One region of the Solibacillus sp. NPDC093137 genome, then DNA from elsewhere that is predicted to be linked to it. Evidence: a T-box and tRNA genes for the amino acid it is inferred to sense, from the RefSeq annotation. Region 1 holds a T-box; the other holds one or more tRNA genes.
What was found. A T-box is a leader RNA that pairs with one kind of tRNA and senses whether it is charged. The one in region 1 lies ahead of cysS (cysteine--tRNA ligase), so its partner is inferred to be a tRNA-Cys.
Positions count from the first base shown of each region.

Region 2: it has a tRNA-Cys gene. The T-box ahead of cysS (cysteine--tRNA ligase) is inferred to sense a tRNA for this amino acid. The anticodon was not compared.

Region 1 is NZ_JBNNVH010000007.1:108,637-113,072, reverse strand. Features, by position in the region: gene ACQKN3_RS17765 (NYN domain-containing protein) at 1-192, opposite strand, end outside; gene rlmB (23S rRNA (guanosine(2251)-2'-O)-methyltransferase RlmB) at 197-925, opposite strand; gene ACQKN3_RS17755 (Mini-ribonuclease 3) at 1,063-1,476, opposite strand; gene cysS (cysteine--tRNA ligase) at 1,477-2,880, opposite strand; T-box leader at 2,971-3,192, opposite strand; gene gltX (glutamate--tRNA ligase) at 3,293-4,436, opposite strand, start outside.
Region 2 is NZ_JBNNVH010000004.1:90,056-94,491, forward strand. Features, by position in the region: gene ACQKN3_RS14650 (hypothetical protein) at 1-658, opposite strand, end outside; gene ACQKN3_RS14655 (hypothetical protein) at 728-1,525, opposite strand; gene ACQKN3_RS14660 (glutaredoxin family protein) at 1,994-2,239, opposite strand; tRNA gene ACQKN3_RS14665 (tRNA-Cys) at 2,269-2,339, opposite strand; gene ACQKN3_RS14670 (helix-turn-helix domain-containing protein) at 2,389-2,661, opposite strand; gene ACQKN3_RS14675 (YvrJ family protein) at 2,670-2,831, opposite strand; gene ACQKN3_RS14680 (sigma factor-like helix-turn-helix DNA-binding protein) at 2,876-3,475, opposite strand; gene ACQKN3_RS14685 (S8 family peptidase) at 3,637-4,436, opposite strand, start outside.

The DNA.
Region 1 (4,436 bases):
AAGTTGCTCAGTGCCTGGTACAAGATGGGCGTCAAATACAACGATAACACGCCAGCCTGTATGTGCTTTATACTCCGCCATTCGTTCAATTAACCGATCACGTGCATCTTCAAAGTGAGGCTCACGTAACGGACGTAGCTCACTCCATGCACCGATCATGTTATAGCCGTCTACTAGCAATATGTTTTGCATGACCTCATCCGTTAGCTTCTTGTCGTTTGCGGTACACTTCATACATAAGTAATGCCGCTGCTACGGAAGCATTCAATGATGTTACATGACCAACCATTGGCAAGTGATATAAGAAGTCACATTTATCTTTCAAAAGACGGCTCATTCCCTTACCTTCACTACCAATAATTAATGCAAGCGGTAATGTTGCATCCATTTTACGATAATCTGCAGAACCTTTTGCATCTGTTCCGGCAATCCATACACCGCGTTCTTTTAGCTCATCCACCGTTTGGGCTAAATTGGTTACACGTACAACAGGTACATGCTCGATAGCACCTGTTGAAGCTTTAGCAACAACTGCTGTTAAACCGACTGCGCGACGCTTTGGAATAATGATACCATGTGCACCGATCGCATCTGCTGTACGCATAATCGAACCTAAGTTATGCGGATCTTCCAACTCGTCCAGTATTAAAAAGAACGGGTCTTCGCTTTTTGCCTTCGCTGCGGCAAATAGATCGTCCAATTCTGCATAGTCATATGCCGCGACTGATGCCACGATTCCCTGATGGTTTTCTGCAAGTTTATCGACTTTTTGCTTTGGTACAAACTGTACGAGGACACCTTGTTCTTTCGCTAAGTCCATTAGCTCCTGCACACCTGTTTTCTTAACGCCTTCAGCAATCCATAACTTATTGATTTCTCGGCCTGCGCGAAGTGCCTCAAGTACCGGATTTTTTCCTGCAATCATTTCTCCTGATAGCTCTTCCTGGGCAGATTGCGGCTTTTCTTGTTGCTTTTTCTCCTGAGTTTTAAAAGTATCTGCTTTTTTATCGCGACCTTTAAAATCTTTTGGTTTACGATTTTGCTGTCTTTTCTCTGCCATAGTTACACTCCTTTTGCCTGTTCGACAATTTCGATTGCGTAATCGATTATTTCATTTGCGCGATGATGTTCTTTGCTAAGGAATAAGAAGCCTAAAACCGCTTCAAATCCAGAGCTATTACGATATGTTCGGACATCTGTATTTTTCGGAACAGATCCTGATTTGGCATTGCGTCCTCTACGGAAAACAGCTTGCTCTTCTTCTGTTAAATAATTCTCATCAATCATGCGATGTACAATATTGGACTGGGACTTGGCCGAAACGTATTTCGTCGCTTCTTTATGCAATGTGTTAGGCTTTGCACGGCCCGACAATATTAAATGTTCCCGAATTCTTTGCTCAAGCACGGCGTCGCCCATATAAGCGAGCGCCAGTGCATTTAGCTGTATGACATCATGTGGTGTTAAATTTTGCATTTACTGACCTCGTTTCCAGCGTGTACCTTGACGAGTATCCTCAAGAACAATATCCATGCCCAGCAGTTGGTCGCGGATTTCATCTGAACGAGCAAAATCACGATCTTTACGGGCTTGGTTACGTTCCTCGATTAATGCCTCGATTTCTTCATCGAGTAATCCTGCTTCTACTTTTATATGAATACCTAGTACATTTCCAATTGTATCAAACATCGTTAAAATTGCCTGTAATACTTCTTTATCCGTATTGGCTTCGTTTAAATACACATTGGCGATATGGGAAAGTTCAAATAATGCTGAAACCGCATTTGCTGTATTAAAGTCATCGTTCATCGCATTTTCGAAATCAACTTTTATCTGACTAATTTTTTCAAGCCACTGCTCGCTGTTATCCCCTAAACTTGCCGAAGATGTTAGACGGTGCTCGACATTCGTATAGGATGTACGAATACGGTCCAAACCGCTTTTCGCTGCTTCCACTAAATCCTGAGCGAAGTTAATCGGGTTACGGTAATGAACTGACAGCATAAAGAAACGCAACACTTGCGGGTCGATTTGCTTGCGGATATCATTCACTAATATAAAGTTACCCAATGATTTCGACATTTTTTCATTATCAATATTAATATAGCCATTATGCATCCAATAACGCGCAAACGTTTTATCATTATGCGCTTCGGATTGGGCAATTTCGTTTTCGTGGTGAGGGAATGTTAAATCCTGTCCGCCTGCGTGAATATCGATTGTATCACCTAAGTGCTCACGTGCCATTACAGAACATTCAATATGCCATCCCGGACGTCCTTCTCCCCATGGTGATGCCCACTTAATTTCGCCTGCTTTTGCAGCTTTCCATAACGCGAAATCCAATGGGTCTTCTTTTTTCTCGCCCGCTTCAATACGCGCTCCAACTTTTAAATCATCAATTGATTGGTGACTTAACTTTCCGTAGCCATTAAATTTACGTGTACGGTAATAAACATCGCCTTGGGATTCATATGCATAGCCTTTGTCGATCAGCACTTTAATAAACGCGATAATATCATCCATATGCTCTGTTACACGAGGGTGCGCATCCGCCTTTTGGCATCCCAGTGCTGTAATATCTTCAAAATAAGCAGCAATAAAACGATTTGTTAATACAGAAGTTTCTTCGCCTAACTCATTCGCTGCTTTAATAATTTTGTCATCTACATCGGTAAAGTTCGAAACGAATTTCACTTCATAACCTGCATATTGTAAATAGCGGCGTACTGTATCATAGACGATTACCGGGCGGGAATTTCCAATATGAATGTAATTGTATACAGTTGGTCCGCATACATACATTTTTACTTTACCTTCCTCCAACGGAATAAATGGTTCTTTTTGTCTTGTCAACGAATTGAAAATTTGAATCGTCATATTGCCTCTCCTTTTTCATTGTACTCTTTAAATATTCATTGGGTTAATTTGTAATTTAAATAAAAAACGCCTCCATCACCTCAAGAAGGTGACAGAGACGCTAGATGCGCGGTTCCACTCTGGTTGAAAAAGTAGCCATACTTTTTCCGCTTGAAGTCCTGTAACGTGGACAAATCGATTTAACCTACTTCAAGTTCAGTTAAATACTCAAAGGTGCATTTCAGCTTTGCCTTAACCTGGATCACTTTCAGCCGGTGGTGATCCTCTCTAATAAGGGGTGCGCAGCGTACTTCTCCTTCTCAACGTGCTATCATTATGGAATTTACATTCATTTTACATCTATTTTCAGAAAAATCAATCATTATATCCATTCAAAGAATTCTGTAGTTATTTCCAAATTCTCAAAAATGAATTACTCTGCAAATTTTTCAACACGAGCAATTGTTTTTTCCTTGCCGATTAAAGCGATGGCATTCGGCAATTCCGGACCATGTGTTTGACCAGTTGTCACAACGCGGATTGGCATAAACAGATTCTTACCTTTTACGCCTGTTTCTTTTTGCACAGCTTTAATCGCTGCTTTAATTGAAGCGGCATCAAAAGATTCTAAAGCCTCTAATTGAGTTTTAAATGAAGCCATAACAGCCGGCACAGTTTCACCAGTTAACACTTCATTTGCTTCTTCATCATATGCAATTTCTTCTGTGAAAAATAGGCTCGATAATTCTACGATTTCTGCCCCGAAGCTCATTTGCTCATGGTAAAGTGCGATTAAATCAGAAGCCCATGCATGTTGCTCTTCCGATAGCTCTTCTGGAAGTAAACCTGCTTTTTGTAAATGTGGCAATGCTAAAGCAACTACCTCTTCATGAGACATTTTTTTAATATATTGGTTGTTCATCCATGTTAATTTTGTTTTATCGAACATTGATGGTGATTTTGACAAGCGTTTTTCATCAAACAGCTTTACAAATTCGTCATGTGAGAAGATTTCTTCTTCTCCCTCAGGTGACCAGCCAAGTAATGCAAAGAAGTTAAACATCGCTTCCGGTAAGTAGCCTAGGTCCTTGTATTGTGTAACGAACTGGATGATTGACTCATCACGTTTTGATAATTTTTTACGATCTTCATTTACGATTAATGTCATATGACCATATTGCGGATATTCCCATCCGAATGCGTCAAAAATCATCATTTGTTTTGGAGTATTTGATAAATGCTCTTCCCCACGGAATACATGTGTAATTTCCATGAAGTGGTCATCCAGCACTACCGCATAATTGTAAGTTGGGATACCGTTTGCTTTTACAAGTACCCAGTCGCCGATATCTTTTGATTCGAACGATACTTCACCGCGAACTAAGTCAGTGAACTGATACGTAACATTTTCAGGAACACGCATACGAATTGTGTGCGGGATACCAGCAGCTTCTTTTTCAGCAACTTCCTCGGCTGTTAAATGACGGCATTTCCCATCATATGCAGGTGCAGCAACACCTTGTGCTTTTTGTTTTTCGCGTGATGCTTCAAGCTCTTCTGAAGTACAGAAACATTTA
Region 2 (4,436 bases), on a different contig from region 1:
AATCGAATCTGATAAATTTGTTACCCTCTTCATCTATTTCAACTTTTGGCGCGTAATCTTTCGGGCAGATCCAAAAATGTGGATACTCAGTAGCAACCTTGTAAACCATTAGTTCAATAAAGGTCTCTCTTTCATTTAAATCATTGATTTTCGAGAACACCCTTCTTGCTACTAGCTTGAAATGAACATTTCCGTCTTGGAAAGGCGTTTCACCAAGATTACTTTGCACATCAGAATCTAGGAAATAAAAAAAGTTGCCGTCAGTTTTATTGATAAAACCGCACACAGCAACATCCGTAGAAATCCGAGATTCGCAGTATTCAATATCGAAATTGCCCTTTAAATCATAGTCAATTAATTCATCGTCGTCCTCTGGGTCAGGTAAACATACATAAAATTGTGGTATGTTATGCTCTTCATCAAAGTCGTTAGTCCATAATGTAAAGTTTTCGATAGTTTGCGATTCAAGATTGTACAGATACAATGTGCCGCCCTCAATGCCTACATTACCCACGTCTGATTGCTCTTTATATTCCTCTAAATTCATATTGAACGAATAATCTATAACGACATAATGCTGATTGTCGGCAAATTCTAGAGCTGCTGCAGGTGTTACCTCAAATGTTTTCGTTACAACTTCGTCTTTAATGTTATACATAATAATTCCTCCTGATAGTTGTGGCACCGATAAATATGGACCGTTTCCTTTTGTGAGCTGTTGAATGGTTTAGTCAATCCAGTTTTTGCGCGGATCTTCTAATATTTCATCAGCAAAGACTTCTTTTAATAAGTTCGATTTACTCAATTCTTTAAAATTATACGCACTGTCATAGTTCATATTGATTTTGACAAATGGATGGTCGGCAAAGCCATAGTCATACATAATAGGTATTTCCACATCTTTGTAGAAACGTCTAAAATGGTATTTCTTTTGGTTACGCGACTTAAAGTATTCTCGGTAAATTCGTACTGTTAACACGGCACCTTCATAGTGATGTTCTGTCTGCTTATCAACCTTTTCATCAACACGAATACTTAGCGGTAAGAATCCGTACACATATGTTTTATACGTATTGATAGTTGTTATTTGGCTTTGAGTTTCTCTTGTGTAATAAGTTAGTTGACCTGTATGTACATTCTTGTAAGCAATCAAGCTGCTGCTTTCTTCTTCATAAATATCCAGTTCTGAATAGTTAATGTGAATAGTATCAAATAGGTCAAGTGGAACCTTTTGTTTGGAGTTAGGCCGAGTGTCGGTTAGTGTGATGCAGAAATTAGGGGGAGTGTTCTTTACGAATTGCTTTGTATAGATGGGGAAATTCTCAATAGTATTTGTATCTATATTGAATAACCTTAAATCCCCTGCCCTTACACCGAATTTGCCACGATTATTTAAATCTTCCAATGTCGCATAGTCGTAATAAAACTGGTGATCAACATATGCATAATATTGAAAAGTTGCTAATTCAATAATCTGGTCCTCAATTACTTCAAATGGTTTGATTAATACTTTTACTTCTGTCATTTTAAATTCCTCCTAAAATAAGTAGCGTTTTACATATGAATACCTATTTTTTACGTTAAGCTACCTTCTAATTAACGATTAACAAACTTGTAGTCAAAATGTTTGGGCAGCAATTACTTTCTCTTATACGGGCTTTAATTGGCTAAAAATGAGGACAAAAAAAAACAGCAGATGGAAAAGAACAGTTAAATCTATAAAAGGACACATTTATCCTGTAAATAGATTTCGTTAGTTCAACCCATAGGCTGTTTGTAAGTTCAAAGTCGTATAACACGAATGTTAGAAACATCGGTCTACATAATAAGTTAAAGTAAAAAATAATAGTTAAATTATAAGTGATTGTTGGATAAAAGACAAGGTTGGAGAATAAATAAAATATTGATAAATCACCACGTTCTACTTAATACGGCGCGGATATAAAAAAACCCACTTTAATAGTGGGTTAAATTTGAAACTAATGCTTGTATTTTATTGTGGAATTAAAATTTCTGAAAGTTTTTGCTTATCGAATCCACTAATTACAGCTTTAGTTTCTCCTGATTCCTTCAATAGAGTAAGTGGTACTCCTACCCCACCTAATGCTTTAAACTCTTTAAAGTATTGTTCGTTATTGTTAACATCTCTTTCCTCGAAAGCAATGCCATTTTTATTTAAAAAGTCCTTTTGGTTTGAACAATGTCCACAACTTTTACTAGAGTAAACGATGATTTCCATAAAATTTATCCCCCTAAATTTGTTTTAAAAGGTGACACTCGGGTTCGAACCGAGGATGAAGGTTTTGCAGACCTTTGCCTTACCACTTGGCTATGCCACCATATTAGTTATATTAGTTAAAGAAGAAAAAGTATTAAAAGTAACAACTTTTATTTAAATTTATTTATAAATTTTTTTTCATTGGTTTTTGATTCATTATACTTTTGTTTCATATCCCAAAAACCAGGAACAGACTCTACATCATATTTTCTTATGGTTTGTATTAGTTTAATCATTAAGTCCTGACGAAGATCTTCTCTATGAAATGGATGTGTTTGATATAGGTGATGTTTTAATTTCGGTTCAAAATAATTTATTACCGATAATAAAGCTTTGTCATCATTTTTAGATTTTTCTACAAGTGCTTTTAAATCTTGTGTCATTTATTTGTTCAATCCCTTCTAAACTCTCTAATAACATCAGATAATTTACTAATACTTAACTCCAATTTTTCTATTTTCTTTTCGAATCTAATAAAAAGATACATTGTTATTGCAATAGGAAACCCAAAGTTCCCTATAATCATTACCCAATCAGTTGGCTCTGTCACCATAAAGAATAAATCCCCCTTCTCTTTTTTTTACATTAACAGCCACACTATTTGTGGCTGTTAATGTAATGTAGCAATTTTTCTAATGCTTTTTTATGCGCTTTAGAAACTGCCTGTTGCGTTTTATTTAAAATCAAACCAATTTCTGTATCATTTAGTCCTTCAACATAAGCAAGGTTAATAATCTCTTTTTGCTTTGTTGTCAAGGACTTATAGGCATCATTTAGTAGAGGACTAGTAATTTGATGTTCGAGACTTCCATTTGAAATGGCCCTTTCAAAAAAGGTCTCTGCTTTTTCGTCAGCTACTAAATCACCAAAGGTTGTTGGCTCACCTTCCAATGGATTAATTGCCGCATCAAGTGTTGTAAGAAATCTGGCTTGGATCAGTTTTGCTCGTTTATCGTAATTTATTGAGTTGAATTTCAGCGTTGTGGAAATATGTGAAACAAATCGAATATTAAAATAGAAATCTTTAAATAAAATATCTAATTTTTTCATATTTTCAGGTGTTGGATTTGATATTGTCTCCAAATACACTTCTTTATTTTGAGATGTGTTAAGAAAGGAAACAACCAAGTTATTCTTTAAGAATTCAGAATTTTCTGTCTCGAATTGTCTAATTTTCTCTTCATTCCATTTATTCACCAGTAAAATCCCCCTGTTTAAGAACGTATGTTCTGTAATGTGTGTAAAAAAAGCGTATCACTCTTATTTTTTTCAGAGCGCACGTTCTTAAGTGTGTGTAAAACTATTTATTTTCCAATGAGGAAGACATGGGCATATATATTAGTTATTCTAACATAATTTTACAAATAATCACACTCTTTCGCACACATTTTTATATATGAGGCTGTGGATGCAGATTCTTTAATTAGTGATATTAAAAATTCCCTTTCTTTTTCTGAAGATTGTTCACTCAAACATTGTGTAAAGAAAGCCTGTGTTTTTCGAGCTTCACAAAAACATTTAAGTAGTAACGATTTATCTAAAGTATCTTCTTCAAAGTTATCATTAGTTTCATCCTCTAAATTAACGTCTAGCGCAAGGTTAAGTATAGAAATTGTCTGTCCATAATCTCCCACTTTTACTTTAGTCGTGTGCTGCATTAAATAATCAAATAATTCTTGTTCAGTTGGCTTTTTTTTGTTTAAATTTTCATATTTGTTAATCAATAAAGCTAAAGCACCTGAAACATGAGGAGCTGCCATTGAAGTTCCGGATAAACTTTCAAAATTATCTTTTAAATAAGTAGATTTAATATCAATCCCTGGAGCATAAATATCCACTTCTTTATTAGTATTACTAAAGCTAGCTAAGGCAAAATTAGTATCAATTGCACCGACAGCAATCACTTCCTCATAACCTGCAGGATAAGAATATTCGTCAGTTGATAAATCCCCATCCCCTTCGTTACCGGAGGCAACAACAACAGCAATATCATTATCCAGTGCTTGTTTTATCGCATTATGTAGGATTTCATTAGAAGATGATAATCCTAATGATAAAGATAATATATTAACCTTCTCATTGTTAGGTCCTATCCAATTTACGGCATAATCGATGGCTTTAACCAACGATTCTGTTGTGCCGCTGCCTTTATGGTTTA